Regions from separate parts of the Pseudoalteromonas sp. SR45-4 genome, predicted to be linked through region 1. Evidence: predicted binding sites of a transcription regulator. Region 1 holds the regulator's gene; the other holds the start of a gene.
What was found. Region 1 encodes MetJ, which represses methionine synthesis genes. Its sites were predicted from a motif close to TAGACGTCTAGACGTCTA; they were not measured.
Positions count from the first base shown of each region.

Region 2: metA (homoserine O-succinyltransferase) is a predicted target of MetJ. The motif match lies at 2,614-2,631, and genes of this name have one in related genera.

Region 1 covers NZ_JACJDO010000013.1:21,520-26,638, reverse strand. Annotated here, with positions in the region: gene rpmE (50S ribosomal protein L31) at 24-239, shown strand; gene H5058_RS07675 (malic enzyme-like NAD(P)-binding protein) at 785-2,026, shown strand; gene metJ (met regulon transcriptional regulator MetJ) at 2,125-2,445, opposite strand; gene metB (cystathionine gamma-synthase) at 2,645-3,883, shown strand; gene metL (bifunctional aspartate kinase/homoserine dehydrogenase II) at 3,889-5,119, shown strand, end outside.
Region 2 covers NZ_JACJDO010000036.1:30,919-36,037, reverse strand. Annotated here, with positions in the region: gene metH (methionine synthase) at 1-511, opposite strand, end outside; gene H5058_RS14200 (homocysteine S-methyltransferase family protein) at 524-1,603, opposite strand; gene metA (homoserine O-succinyltransferase) at 1,593-2,540, opposite strand; gene ettA (energy-dependent translational throttle protein EttA) at 2,781-4,454, shown strand; gene H5058_RS14185 (histone deacetylase) at 4,541-5,119, shown strand, end outside.

The DNA.
Region 1 (5,119 bases):
TGCGGCCTTAACTAGAGGTTTCTATGAAAGAAGGTATTCACCCTAAGTACGAAGTAATTTCTGCAACTTGTTCATGTGGAAACGAATTCGAAACTAGCTCTACTCTGTGTAAAAATATTCACCTAGACGTTTGTTCTGCGTGTCACCCGTTTTACACTGGTAAGCAAAAGATTTTAGACACTGGCGGACGTGTTGATCGTTTCAACAAGCGTTTCGGTGCACTTGGTAGCAAAAAGTAATTATTGCTATTTAGTTAAAAAAAAGCATCTTAGGATGCTTTTTTTATGCCTAAAAATCCTTTAACTTCCCCCTAACCTCGCTAGTTTTAAGTTTATTGCTTTTGCATAACTATTTCCTGTTCTTATTCTCGGTATGCATAAACCTTTGCAGACAAATGACCTAATATTCTCTATATTTTTAATAGCTAAATTTTAAACTCGGTTTCTAAAAGTAGCCAACATGAAGCTATGTGTTGTTAAAGCAGAATAAATAATCGCTTTTAGCTGATTTTATTCACATTTTAAAAACGCTGTTTTGTGAATAATACTTTTAACTAAAATAAGCTTGAAAAGTGCCTTTTAGCACAATTTATATTTATGAAAAGTAGCGATGTTTTTATCGAAGTTGCTGAAAATTCGCTTAAAATTAACAGATCTAGCATATAACAGGATAGACCTGATATTGCTTGGAATTTAAAAATAATAAGGGTATCGTACTTTAAGGCATGTTAAGTGTCGCTTTACTCCCTCTCACTTTAACTTAAATTGCAGGATATAATCGCGTTATGTCGGACTTTCGTGAACAAGCACTACATTATCACTCTCACCCCGTTCCAGGTAAAATCAGCATTGAGCTAACCAAGCCTGCAGAAACGGCTCATGATCTCGCTTTAGCTTATAGCCCCGGTGTAGCTGAGCCGGTGCGTGAAATTGCTGCTGACCCTGTAAATGCCTATAAGTACACAGGTAAAGGTAATTTGGTTGCAGTGATCACCAATGGTACTGCTATTTTAGGTTTAGGAAATTTAGGGCCTTTAGCGTCAAAACCGGTAATGGAAGGCAAGGCGTTGTTGTTTAAGCGTTTTGCAGGCATTGACTCAATTGATATTGAAGTAAAACACCGCACCACCGAAGACTTTATAAATACTGTGGCTAATATTGCTGATACTTTTGGCGGTATTAACCTTGAAGATATTAAAGCACCAGAGTGTTTTGAAATTGAAAAGGCGCTTATTGAACGCTGTAGTATTCCTGTTTTTCATGATGATCAGCACGGCACGGCTATTGTAACGGCTGCAGGTATGATAAATGCGCTGGAAGTGCAAGGCAAAGATATTGAAGATGCAGTTATTGTATGTTTAGGTGCCGGCGCTGCAGCGATTGCTTGTATGGAGTTATTAATTAAGTGTGGTGCACTGCGTGAACATATTTATATGCTTGATCGTAAAGGTGTTATTCACACTCGCCGTGATGATTTAAACGAGTACAAACAGTTATTTGCTAACAATACCGATAAGCGTACATTACAAGATGTAATTGAAGATGCTGACGTATTTGTTGGTGTGTCGGGCCCTAACTTATTATCGGCCGATGATTTAAAATTAATGGCAGCAAAGCCAGTCGTATTTGCTTGTTCGAACCCAGACCCTGAGATTGATCCGGCACTGGCACACGGCGCACGAAGCGATTTAATTATGGCAACAGGACGCTCAGATTACCCTAACCAAGTTAATAACGTGTTGTGTTTTCCGTTTATTTTCCGTGGTGCACTTGATGTGCGTGCTAGTGAAATTAACGATGAAATGAAAATTGCAGCAGTTGAAGCTATTCGTAGTATTGCCAAAGAGCCGGTTCCACCAGAAGTACTAAAAGCTGCCGGTGTAGATAAGCTAGCGTTTGGTGCAGAGTATATTATTCCTAAGCCTATGGATCCGCGTTTATTGCCGCGTATTGCTAAAGCAGTTGCATTAGCAGCCATTGCTTCAGGCGTAGCGCAAATAGAGCTGCCAGCAAACTATATGGAATAAGCAGCATTATGTTGCTCGGTATTAAGTTACTTCAGTGTAATTTATAGCCATAAAAAAACCTCAGCATGGCTGAGGTTTTTTTGTTTAAAAGCCGCTGTTTAGTCTTCGTTTAAAACAGGAACCTCTAAGCCCATTTCTTGCATTATTTTTTTCACTTCTTCAGGCACTTTTTCGGCGTTATCTTTACGTAAATCATCATCGTTAGGTAACGGTTGCCCAGTAAACGCATGCAAAAATGCTTCACATAATAGCTCGCTATTAGTTGCATGGCGTAAGTTATTAATTTGCCTACGGGTGCGTTCATCGGTTAGTACTTTTAATACATTTAGCGGGATCGAAACGGTGATCTTTTTAACTTGCTCTGATTTTTTCCCGTGTTCTGCGTATGGGTGAATATACTCGCCATTCCATTTTGCCATAAGATGTATCGTTGCCTCAGATTATTAATTGCTCACCCTACTAAAAAATAGCGCGAATATGCGTGAAATTCTATCGATTTAAACAAATTAGTCAAATACTTGTTGCACAGATGGCTAGGTGTTTAAATGTTTTGACTTCTTAAGTTGAATGAATTACTGTTTTAGACGTCTAAACATCTAAATAAAGCAGGTAATAAATATGAGTGAAAAAAATAAAGCGACAATTGCAGTTCGCAGTGGTGTCGATGCTGATAAGCACCATGGCGCGGTTGTGCCTCCGCTGTATTTATCAACCACTTATTCGTTTGCCGACTTTGATACAAAACGTCAATATGACTATGGCCGCAGTGGTAATCCAAATCGTGATACTTTAGCCCAAGCACTCAGCGAACTCGAAGGTGGTGCTCGCGGCATTATTACTGCAACAGGAATGGCTGCCGTACATTTAGCCACTCAGCTGCTTAATAGTGACGATACGTTAGTGATCCCCCATGATTGTTATGGCGGCAGCTATCGCTTATTTACCTCATTACAAAAGCGCGGCCTATTAAAACTCGAAGTGTTAGATTTAACTAAACCAGAAAGTTTGCAGCAAATTTTAGTAATCAAACCTAAGTTAATTTGGATAGAAACCCCTAGTAACCCTATTTTACGTTTAACTGATATTAAAGCAGTAACCGATATTGCGAAACAATGCGGTGCTTTGGTAGCCGCAGATAACACTTTTTTATCGCCTGCATTACAAAACCCGATTAAATTTGGCGTTGATATTGTGGTGCACTCAACCACTAAGTACATAAATGGCCACTCAGACGTGGTTGGCGGTGCGGTTATTGCTGCAACTGACGAACTAGGTGAAGAACTGGCTTGGTGGGCAAATAATATTGGTATAACGGGGGCACCGTTTGATAGTTACTTAACTTTGCGTGGCTTGCGTACTTTAAATGTACGCTTACGGCAGCATCAAGAAAATGCCTTAGCTATTGCTAAGTACCTTGAAAACTCAAAATTTGTTAGCCAAGTATATTACCCGGGGCTAGAGTCGCATCCACAACATGAATTGGCTAAAGCACAGCAACTTGGTTTTGGTGGCATGGTTAGTTTTGACATTAAAGGTGATGTAAATGACGCAGCTGCATTTTTAACAAACCTTAAAACATTTAGCTTAGCTGAATCTTTAGGTGGCGTAGAGAGCTTAATATGCCACCCAGCAACAATGACGCATGCAGGAATGGAAGCCGAGGCTCGTTTAGCCGCTGGCGTTGGCGATACGCTTATTCGTGTGTCGGTAGGTATTGAAGATGTAGCAGATTTATTAGCAGACTTTGATCGGGTATTTAATTTAGTGCAACCAGGTCAGCACAATAACGCAGGTAAAGCAGGTGCTAGCGCAAGTAGTAATGTTAAATTGAGCGCTGCTCACCCGGCGTTGTGGTAATTAATATGACTAATAATATTCATAAGTTTGGTGGTTCGAGTTTAAGCTCAGCCGAGCGCTATAAAAGCGTTGCAAAAATAATTATAGGGCAAGCTCAGCCCGGTGATTGTGTAGTGGTATCGGCTGCAGGAAAAACCACAGATACATTAGTAAAACTGTGGCAAAGTTATCAGCAGCACGATACTCAAGCGCTCGCTGATATTGTATTGCAATTAAACAATCATCAAAGTGATTTAATAACGCAGCTACTGCAGGGCGATTTAAAGCGCAGCGCTTTAACCACTCTAAATGAAGAGCTAAGTTTAGTTGCTAAATTAGCGAGTACTGAGCAGTTGCAAGAAGCGGCGCTACTCGCCCATGGTGAGTTGTGGTCAGCTCGTTTGCTCGCTGCGTATTTACAGCAACTTAATGTTGCTGCATGCATGCAAGACGCAAGAGGCTTGTTTACGCTAAGTGATGGACAATTATTGCATAGCCAAAATACACAGCAGTGTAGTGAGCTTATTAGCCAGCACAAAATTAACGTGGTAACAGGGTTTATTGCGGCTAATACCCAAGGCGATACGGTCACTCTTGGTCGCAATGGTAGTGATTACAGTGCAACCTTATTGGCAAGTTATTGCAATGCTAAACAAGTATATATTTGGACCGATACACAAGGGATATTTAGTACCGACCCACGTAAAGTTAACAAGGCCATTAAATACGCTAAGGTATGTAGAGCGCAAGCTAACTTATTGGCAAGATTAGGTAACCCCGTTTTACACGCTAAAACATTATCGCCACTTAAAAATACCGATATAAAGCTTGCGGTGCGCAGTAGTTTTGACGTGCAAGCAAGCTCAACAAATGTAGTGAAAGAGGGCTGTGTAAAACAAAAACGCTTTATTACTACATTAGAAAATATAGATTTACTTAGTGTTGAAGGGCTAGTTGAGGGTGAGGTAACTCAGGTTAGCCAGCTTATTCAACATAGCTTGCATCATTTTAGTAGCGCGGGTGAAACTTACCTAATAGTACCGGCAGTAGCGACCCATCAAGTAGTTAGTTACTTTGCAGGAAGAGCCAATATTAGCGAGTCTAACCTACATGGTTGCGCGCTAGTTGCTCCTGAGCAAGATATAAACTCATTGAGTACTCAGGCACGCGAGTTGCTCAATTTGCATAATATTGAACCTCGCTTTGTGCATCAAGATAGTGGTTATGTATTGCTACTGACGGATCAGCTTATTGATA
Region 2 (5,119 bases), on a different contig from region 1:
TGTCTTCGGGCGCAAAGCCAACTTCTTCTACTAATATTTTGTAGCTACGCTCACATATTTCAAACTTTCTATCGGCGGTGGCGGCTTGGCCGTCGGTGTCAAAGGCCATAACTACAGCCGCTGCACCAAAACGTTTAATGGTTTTGGCTTGACGAATAAACGGCTCTTCGCCTTCTTTTAACGAAATTGAGTTAACAATAGCTTTGCCTTGAATACACTTTAAACCGGCTTCTATTACTTCCCATTTAGAGGAGTCGACCATGATAGGTACGCGAGAAATATCAGGTTCTGAGGCAATTAAATTTAAAAACTTAACCATGGCGGCTTTTGAGTCCAACATGGCTTCGTCCATGTTTATATCAATTACCTGCGCGCCGTTTTCTACTTGTTCGCGAGCAACTGTTAACGCGGTTTCATAGTCTTCTTCCATGATCAAACGTTTAAACATGGCGGAGCCGGTTACATTGGTACGTTCGCCGACATTAGTAAATACTGCTATTTTTTGAGTCATGTTGGCGGCTCCTTAATTTAAGTTACAGGCTTCGAGGCCCGATAAACGCATGCGTACTTCAATTTCTGGCAACTGGCGTGGTTTAACGCCTTCAAGCCCTTTTGCAAAGGCGCGAATATGCGCAGGTGTGGTGCCGCAGCAACCACCTACAATATTAATAAAGCCCGACTTACCCCAATCAATAATTTCGGTTGCCATTTCTTTTGCTTCTAGGTCGTAGCCACCAAATTCGTTAGGCAAGCCTGCATTGGGATGCACTGAGGTAAAGGTTTCGCATACACGCGACAACTCTTGCACATATTGGCGCAGTAAATCTGGGCCTAAGGCGCAGTTAAGGCCAATAGAAAGCGGTTTAATATGGCGAATAGAGTTATAAAAGGCTTCGGTAGTTTGCCCCGAAAGCGTACGCCCAGAGGCATCGGTAATAGTGCCGGAGATCATAACTGGTAATGTGCGCCCTGCTTGCTCAAACGCTTCCTCTACTGCAAACGATGCAGCTTTAGCATTGAGGGTATCGAATATGGTTTCGATTAAAATAATATCGGCGCCACCTTCCATCAGTGCCAAGGTCGATTCTACATAGGCAGTAACTAAACGATCAAAAGTAACATTACGATAACCCGGATCGTTTACATCGGGCGACAATGAACAAGTTTTTGATGTTGGCCCAAGTACGCCCGCTACATAACGTGGTTTTTCGGGTGTTTTAGCACTAAACTCATCGCAAAGTAGCCGTGCCAATTTTGCCGACTCTAGGTTTATTTCACGGCTTAAATTAGCCATGTCGTAATCTTCCATCGAAATGGTGGTGGAGTTAAAGGTATTGGTTTCGATAATATCGGCACCGGCAGCTAAAAAGCTACGATGAATATCGGTAATTATTTTAGGCTGCGTAAGGCTTAGTAAATCGTTATTACCGCGAATAAGTACATGCCAATCTTTAAAGCGCTCACCGCGATAGTCTTGCTCTTCTAATTGGTGTGCTTGGATCATAGTGCCCATAGCGCCGTCTAAAATTAAAATTCGCTCTTTTAACGCTGCACTTAGTTCGTCGTGCTTATTTTGGTCATTATTAAGAGGGTTATTCGGCATAGTTGTTAGTCCTTACGTCTTGGCTAACTAAATTAATATCATAGGGTGTAGTTTGGTACACGTAATAATTTAACCAGTTCGAAAAAAGTAAAAAAGCATGGCTTTGCCACGTTTTTGAAGGTTGTTTAGTTGCATCATCATCTGGAAAGTAATTTTCGGGTTTGGGCGCATTGTCGCTTTTTTCGCAATCGCGTTGGTATTCAGCTTTTAACGAGTCGGCGTCATACTCTGGGTGGCCGGTAATAAACACTTGGCTGCCCGACTTATTTTTAACTAAGTAAGCACCTACTTTCTCAGAACCCGCTAGCACGAATAGTTCATTGCAAGCATTTATTTTATTTACATCTACATGGCCATAACGCGAATGCGGTACTAAAAAGGTGTCGTCAAAGCCGCGCGTTAACGCCCCATGTTCAAAGTAACATTGGTGCGTAAATACGCCGCACAGTTTATCGGTTTTTAAATCGCGCTTTATTTTATAATGATGATAAAGCGCTGCATGCGCTGCCCAACACGAAAAAAGTGTAGACGTAACATGCTGCTCAGCCCAATCTAAAATTGCGGTAAACTCATCCCAATAAGCTACATCCTGGTACTCTAAATGCGCTAGCGGCGCGCCGGTAACTATTAATGCATCGTAGTTATTGTTTTTTACTTCTGAAAAATAACGATAAAAGGTGTCTAGGTGCTGCTCTGAATTACTGCTACTGCGATGAGTGTCTAGACGCAGTAGTTCTACATTTACTTGCAAGGGCGAATTGGCAAGCAAACGAATAAACTGTACTTCGGTTTCAACTTTATTAGGCATTAAATTAAGAATAGCCAAACGCATGGGGCGAATTTCTTGCGTTTTTGCACGAGTTTGTGGCATTACAAATACGTTTTCTTGGCGCAGGCGAGCAATAGCTGGTAGCTCGTCTTTTACTGTAATTGGCATCCTTTTACTCCTATTCATCAAAACCGAAAACTTATTATGAACAGATAAGAAAAAATATCAACCAATAGATGGATAGATGTCTAAATATCCAAATGAAATTTTTTCATCCTATTTTATAATCGTTTTTGTGCACTTTATAGTTTGTTTGTCGGTTTAAAATTGGCCATTCGTTGACTGCCTTACCCGTCAACCACTACAATAGAGCATTGTAATTTTTATTATTATTTGAAGGTTTTTTCCATGGTTTTACCTGATAAATTTATATTCTCGATGAGTCGAGTTTCTAAGGTTGTGCCACCTAAGCGCACTATCTTAAAAGACATCTCGTTACACTTTTTCCCGGGCGCTAAAATTGGTGTGCTTGGTTTAAACGGCTCTGGTAAATCAACATTGCTACGTATTATGGCCGGTGTTGACCAAGACTTTGAAGGTGATGCCTTTCCACAACCAGGCACTAAAATTGGTTACTTACCGCAAGAACCTGTTTTAGACGAAAGCAAAACCGTACGCGAAATCGTTGAGCAAGCTGTTGGCGAAGTTAAATACGCGCTTAAACGCCTTGACGAAGTGTATAACGAATACGCCATGGAAGACGCTGACTTTGACGCACTTGCAAAAGAGCAAGGCGAGCTTGAAGCGGTTATTCAAGCGCACGATGGTCACAACATAGACAACGTTTTAGAGCGCGCTGCCGATGCACTACGTTTACCTGAGTGGGATGCTAAAATTGAGCACCTTTCGGGTGGTGAACGCCGCCGTGTTGCTATATGCCGACTGTTACTTGAAAAACCAGACATGCTTATTCTCGATGAGCCAACTAACCACTTAGACGCTGAGTCGGTTGCCTGGTTAGAGCGCTTCTTACACGATTACGAAGGCACAGTTGTGGCGGTAACGCATGACCGTTACTTCCTAGATAATGTAGCAGGTTGGATTTTAGAGCTTGACCGTGGTGAAGGTATTCCATGGGAAGGTAACTACTCTTCGTGGTTAGAGCAAAAAGATGCGCGCCTACAACAAGAGCAAAAATCTGAAAAAGCACGTCAAAAGTCAATTGCGCAAGAGCTTGAATGGGTTCGTTCAAACCCTAAAGGCCGCCAAGCTAAGTCAAAAGCACGTATGGCGCAGTTTACCGAAATGCAGCAGTCTGATTATCAAAAACGTAACGAAACTAACGAAATGTTTATTCCGCCTGGCCCACGTTTAGGGGATCAAGTGCTTGAAATAACTAACTTACGTAAAAGCTTTGGCGACCGTGTATTAATCGACGATTTAAGCTTTAGCATGCCAAAAGGTGCCATTGTGGGCATTATTGGTGCTAACGGCGCGGGTAAATCAACACTGTTTAAAATGATCAGCGGCGAGCAACAGCAAGACAGCGGCAACATCACCATAGGTGAAAGCGTACACATTGCAACGGTTGATCAGTTCCGTGACGGTATGGACGAAAGCAAAACTGTTTTCCAAGAAATATCAGACGGGCAAGACGTACTTAAAATTGGTAATTTTGAGTTCCCAAGCCGTGCTTACGTTAGCCGTTTTAACTTTAAAGGTAACGATCAGCAAAAATTTGTTAAAGACCTATCGGGTGGTGAACGTAACCGTTTACACCTTGCTAAGTTATTAAAAGCTGGCGGTAACGTGTTACTACTCGATGAGCCAACTAACGACTTGGACGTTGAAACACTACGTGCACTAGAAAACGCTATTTTAGAGTTTCCTGGTTGTGTAATGTGTATATCGCATGACCGTTGGTTCCTTGACCGTATTGCTACACATATTTTAGATTACCGCGACGAAGGCCAAATTAACTTCTTTGATGGTAACTACACTGAATACGAAGAGTGGCTTAAAAAGACGTTAGGTGCTGAGGCAACTCAACCTAAGCGTATTAAGTACAAAAAGATTGGTTAATAGCTAATTTTAAGCTCTAGGCAATAATTAAGCCCTGCATTTATGTAGGGCTTTTGTTTTATAACTATAACTACAAATAGAATTTTATGACCCTAAATCCTCACTTGCCGTTAGTTTATCATCCTAATTACTCGTTTAGCTTTGATCCTAAACATCGCTTTGTAATGAGTAAATTTGCACATTTATACCAGCACGTTAAGCAGTTAGGATTAGTTGGCGATAACTTAGTACAGCCGTTATTAGGTACGCCAGAGGCACTAGAATTTGTACACTGCGAAAACTATATTCACGATCTATATCATAATCAATTAGACGAAAAAGCCATGCGCCGTATTGGTCTACCTTGGTCAAAAGAGCTAATGGCGCGTACCTTTACAGCCCCACAAGGTACACTACAAACCGCTCGCTTAGCCCTTAAACACGGTATGGCATGCCATTTAGCAGGCGGTACACACCACGCGCATACTGATTTTGGCTCAGGCTATTGCATGGTTAACGACTTGGCTTTTACTACGCAAACACTAATTGAGTCGGGTGAGGTTACTAATGTACTTATTTTTGATTTAGACGTACATCAAGGCGATGGCACCGCGGCCATGCTGCAACATCAGCCTTATGCGTATACCTGCTCGATTCATTGCGAAAAAAACTTTCCGTTCCGTAAA